Regions from separate parts of the Mesorhizobium sp. LNHC221B00 genome, predicted to be linked through region 1. Evidence: predicted binding sites of a transcription regulator. Region 1 holds the regulator's gene; the other holds the start of a gene.
What was found. Region 1 encodes PhoB, which activates phosphate uptake and scavenging genes when phosphate is short. Its sites were predicted from a motif close to TGTCATNNANCTGTCAT; they were not measured.
Positions count from the first base shown of each region.

Region 2: a site for PhoB is predicted at 1,172-1,188, ahead of X741_RS164250 (DUF1045 domain-containing protein). Genes of this name have one in related genera too.

Region 1 covers NZ_AYWR01000004.1:178,998-181,453, reverse strand. The annotation lists gene phoU (phosphate signaling complex protein PhoU) at 1-443, shown strand, start outside; gene phoB (phosphate regulon transcriptional regulator PhoB) at 460-1,149, shown strand; gene X741_RS159070 (ROK family protein) at 1,305-2,456, opposite strand, start outside.
Region 2 covers NZ_AYWR01000001.1:418,616-421,071, reverse strand. The annotation lists gene X741_RS164245 (alpha-D-ribose 1-methylphosphonate 5-triphosphate diphosphatase) at 1-383, opposite strand, end outside; gene X741_RS164250 (DUF1045 domain-containing protein) at 425-1,132, opposite strand; gene iolB (5-deoxy-glucuronate isomerase) at 1,286-2,098, opposite strand; gene X741_RS164260 (hypothetical protein) at 2,442-2,456, opposite strand, start outside.

The DNA.
Region 1 (2,456 bases):
GCATGGCCGGCGATCTCGAACGCATCGGCGACCTTGCCAAGAACATCGCCAAGCGCGTCGGCACGGTCGGGCTCTCCGCCACGCCGCGCGACCTGTCGCACTCCATCGACGCGATGGCGCAGCTGGTGCTGATCCAGGTTCAGGGTGTCATCGAGGAATATGCGGCGCGCGATGCCGCCGCACTGGCCAAGCTGCGCGCCGACGACGAGCGTATCGACGTCAAATACACTTCGGTGTTTCGCGAACTGCTGACCTACATGATGGAAGATCCGCGCAACATCACCGCCTGCACGCATCTTCTGTTCTGTGCCAAGAACCTCGAACGCATCGGCGACCACGTGACCAACATCGCCGAGAATGCGTATTATGTGCTGACCGGCACGCAGCTGCCCGCCAATCGCCCGAAGCAGGACGAAACCGCGATGTCGGCGCCGGCGGCATAGCAGGGGTGACCAGCCGATGATCGCGCCACGCATCATGGTGGTGGAGGATGAGGAGCCGCTAGGGGTGCTGCTCCGCTACAATCTGGAATCCGAGGGCTACCAAGTCGAGGTGGTGACGCGCGGCGACGAGGCGGAGATCCGCCTGCAGGAGAACGTGCCCGACCTTCTGGTGCTCGACTGGATGGTGCCGGCGGTGTCCGGCATCGAACTCTGCCGGCGCCTGCGGATGCGGCCCGAGACCGAGCGGCTGCCGATCATCATGCTGACCGCGCGGGGCGAGGAGAGCGACCGCGTGCGCGGCCTGTCGACCGGCGCCGACGACTATCTGGTCAAGCCGTTCTCGACGCCGGAGTTCATGGCACGCGTCAAGGCGCTGCTGCGCCGCGCCAAACCTGAAGTGCTGTCCAGCGTGCTCAAGGTCGGCGATATCGTGCTCGACCGCGAATCGCACCGTGTCTACCGCAAGAAGAGCGAGATCCGGCTCGGGCCGACCGAGTTCCGCCTGCTCGAATTCATGATGCGCCATCCCGGCCGGGTGTTCTCGCGCAGCCAGCTGCTCGACAATGTCTGGGGCGAGACGATCTACATAGACGAGCGCACCGTCGACGTGCATGTCGGGCGGCTGCGCAAGGCGGTCAACAATGGCCGCATGCCGGATGTGATCCGCACGATTCGTGGGGCGGGCTACGCGATCCGGGAAGATTAGGGGATATGCTGATATTCAGGTGATGCCGGCCTGCGAATGGCGGCTTCCTGCGCTTCCGGTACTCACGGACCCAAATGTCCGCTCCGTTCCGGTTCTCGGAATCCACCATTCTCGCCTCGGCCTGACCTGAATCTCAACACATCCCGGCGCCTTGCTCAGGCAACATTCTTCCCAGCCGCGCCTGCTCTCGCCTGCACGCCCGGCGCGAAAATTTCCTGGTCGACGAAGGTCAGTGCGCGCATGGCGCAGCCTTCGCGGATCAGCGGCAGTTCGTTAGGCTCGGTGTCGAAGGAGATCGATTTCGAGTGCTGGCCACCGGCGGTCTGGGCAATCGCCTCGCGCAATGCCGGCTCGATCAGGTCGAAGGCGGCGGCGCTGACGCCGACCATGGCGACGGGGGCGGGATCGATCAGCGCGAACAGGCTGCCGAGGCCATAGCCGAGCGCCTCGCCGGCCTTGCGATAGGCCTGGCGCTCCGGCCCGTCCTTGTCGCGCGCCGAGGCCGCCAGCGCCCGCATGTCGGCGTCGCTGACGTCGACCGGTTCGGTGTCCTCGCCAAGCTGTCTCGCGTTGCGCCAGATGGCGTAGTTGCCGGCATAGGCCTCGACGCAGCCGCGCCGTCCGCAGCGGCAGAGTGCGCCGCCCGGCCGGTGGATCATGTGGCCGAATTCGCCACCCGACGAGTGGGTGCCGGTGAACAGTTGGCCCTTCAGCACAAGGCCCATGCCGATGCCGTGAGACAGCAGAATGGCGATGAAGTCGTCGCGGTAGCGCTCGGGATCGCGCCAGCGCAGCGCCACCGCCATCATGTTGCAGTCGTTTTCCATGGTGGCGGGGATGCCGAACTCGGCCTCGAATATGTCGGCGAACGCGATGTCGGTCTGCGGCGTGATCGGCGACCACAGCATGGCGCGCGCCTCGGTATCGGTGATGCCCTGGATGGCTAGTGCGATGCGGGCGACGCTGCGGACATCGATGTCGGGATCGTCGATGCGGCGCCGCACGATGGCGACGCATTCGCCGATCAGCGCCTCGCGCGACATGGTCAGCGTGTCCAGCCGGCGCTGTTCCTCCGATATCACCTGGCCGGCATAGTCGATGACGGCGACCGACAGGAAATTCAGCGACAGCACCACGGTCATCACCGCCGCCGCCTCCGGGTTGAGGGTAAGGCCGACCTGCGGCCTGCCGCGTTTCAGCGACCCGGCCTCGCTCGGCTTGCCCTCGGTCAGGACGCCTTCGCCGATCAGGTCGGAGGAGATCGCCGAGATGGTCGAGTGGCTGAGGCCGGTGGTGGCGGCGATCTC
Region 2 (2,456 bases), on a different contig from region 1:
CGATCCTGCGCGACGCTGTCCTCGATGGCATCGGCTAGCTTGCGGATATCGGCCAAGGTAAGATCGGCGTCCTCGTCCATGCCGACGCGCAAGGCGTCGAGCACGGTGGTGATGCCGGCCGTCGCCACCTGCGCGTCATGGGCAAGCACAGCCGCGATCGGATTCCAGCGCACCTTCGGCCTTGGTGCGTAATGGCCCTCGAGATGATCGGTATGCAGTTCGACCAGCCCAGGAATGACATAGTCGCCGCCCATGTCCTCGCCGGTCCGGCTGCTACCTGCATCGACGTCGGCGATAAACCCGTCGCGCAGCACCAGCGAGCCCTCGACGATCTCGTCGGCAAGCACGATGCGGGCATTGGAAAGAACGGTCTCGGCGGTCATTTCAGGCAATCCTTGGTTCTTCCTGTCGGAATTGTTTCGGTTCAGGCGGTCTTTCTGGCCGGGCGGCGCCCAAGCGCGTGATGGGAAAGCACCATGAACGGTGCTCCCGGCTCGAGTTCGACGAACAGCGTCAGCGCATCCACCAGCACCGGCTGCGAAAGCACCTCCGCGAACAGGCTGTCGATTGCTGCACGCAGACGTGGGCTTTCCTGTGGCCCGGCCCGGCCGGACAGCGTCATGTGGAAGCGGAAGGTCTCGAAGACATAAGGGTAACCCCACTGGCACAGGTTGCGAAACTCGGCCGGCTTCAGCGAATCCGGGCTGCGCCGCTCGATCTCGGCCTCGGTCAGCGGCGCGCGGAACCGGTCGAAATCGCGCACCACGTCATCGGCGAAACGGTTGAGCGGCGGCAGCGGCCCTTCCGGCAGGAGCGCGAAAAAACTGTCGATCTGGCTGACGACGAGACGCGGGATCGTCACCACCGGCGTTGCTTCGGCGAAATGGTCGAGTGCCGCGCGCAGCGAGGCCTCGGTCTCGTTGGCCGCCAGGCGGAAGGGCGCCTTCAGCGTCGCGTGGAAGCCGTAGCGGCGCGCCGAAGCGGTGTGAAAGGCGACTTCCGCCGCCGACAGGTCGGCCACCGCCTCGACCGGCTTCGTCGCGGCGCCGAACGGGTCGCGGCCCAGCCAGTTGGCTGCGATCCGCGCCAGCGGTTCGTCCTGCCGGGGGGTGAAATAAATGGCATAACGCATGAAAAATCCTCGTCAGTCTCGCTGCCATAGGTGATTTCCATGACGGATTGACGAAGCTTTGAAGGGTTTTCGATGGCAAATCGACCCCTGTCGGTCCTTAGCCGACGATTTTTCCGAGCTGGACCAGTGGCTTCGGCCGAAAACCCGGAAGGCTCAGGCCTTCATCAACCATTCGTGCTCGGGCGCGTTGTGGAATTTCCACGTCCGCTTCGGCCCGGCCATGACGTTGAGATAGTAGAGGTCATAGCCATGGCAGGCGGCGCAGGGATGATAGCCCTCGGGCACCAGCACGACATCGCCGTCCTCGATCGCCATCGCCTCGTCGAGCGCGCGATGGCCGCTCTTGTCGGCGTCGGTGTAGACGCGCTGGAAGGCAAAGCCCTGCGGCGGGTTGAGGCGATGATAGTAGGTTTCCTCGAGATAGGATTCGGCGGGCAGATTGTCCCGGTCATGCTTGTGCGGCGGGTAGCTCGATGTATGGCCGCCGGGCGTGATGACCTCGACCACCAGCAGCGAGTCCGCCGGCTGACCTTCCGGCAGTATATTGGTGACGTAGCGCGTGTTGGTGCCCTTGCCGCGCACCTCCTGGCCGAGGTCGTCGGGTCCGATCACCCGGACCGGCAATCCGCCGCCAAGGCCCGGTGCCGAGCAGATGGCGAGTTCCAGCTCGGTTCCCGCGGTCACCGACCAGTCCGATCCCTGCGGCACATAGACCGACCATGGCTTGCCTTCGAAGGGCGACATGCGTTGCCCGAGCAGGCCGAGATCCTTGCCGCCGGCCTTCGCCTTGCCCTTGCCGGTGACGAACACCAGGCAGATTTCGCGGTCGTCAGTCTTTCCGGAAGCCGTTTCGCCCGGCTTCAGCCGATGCAGGTCGAAACCGACATAGGTCCAGCCGGCGCTTTCCGGCGTCACATGAGCGACGCGGCCATGGCCCTTGTCGGCTTTGACGAGCAGCTTCGACATTTTTTGTCTCCTATTCCGTTGGCGTGAAGGCTCCGGGAAGCCAAGCCGTGTGTTTGAAAGGGCCATCGCAAATCTTCGGCCGGCGCCCTTCCGACTTCGTCATCCTAGGGCGTAGCAGGAGCGAAGCTCCGTCGCGAAGACCCTAGGATCCATGCCGTTACCTCAGTCCAAGAGCGCAGCGGAACGGAATTCTGCACCGTAGCGGCCGTCTTGATGTCCCGGCATGGATCCTGGGGTCTGCGCCGCGTCGCTTCGCTCCTTGCTACGCCCCAGGATGACGAAGCGGGAGGCGTTTTAGCCAATCTCCAACACACGCGACCTGTTTTGCACCTAACGGGCCGCTCTATTCCTTCGGTTC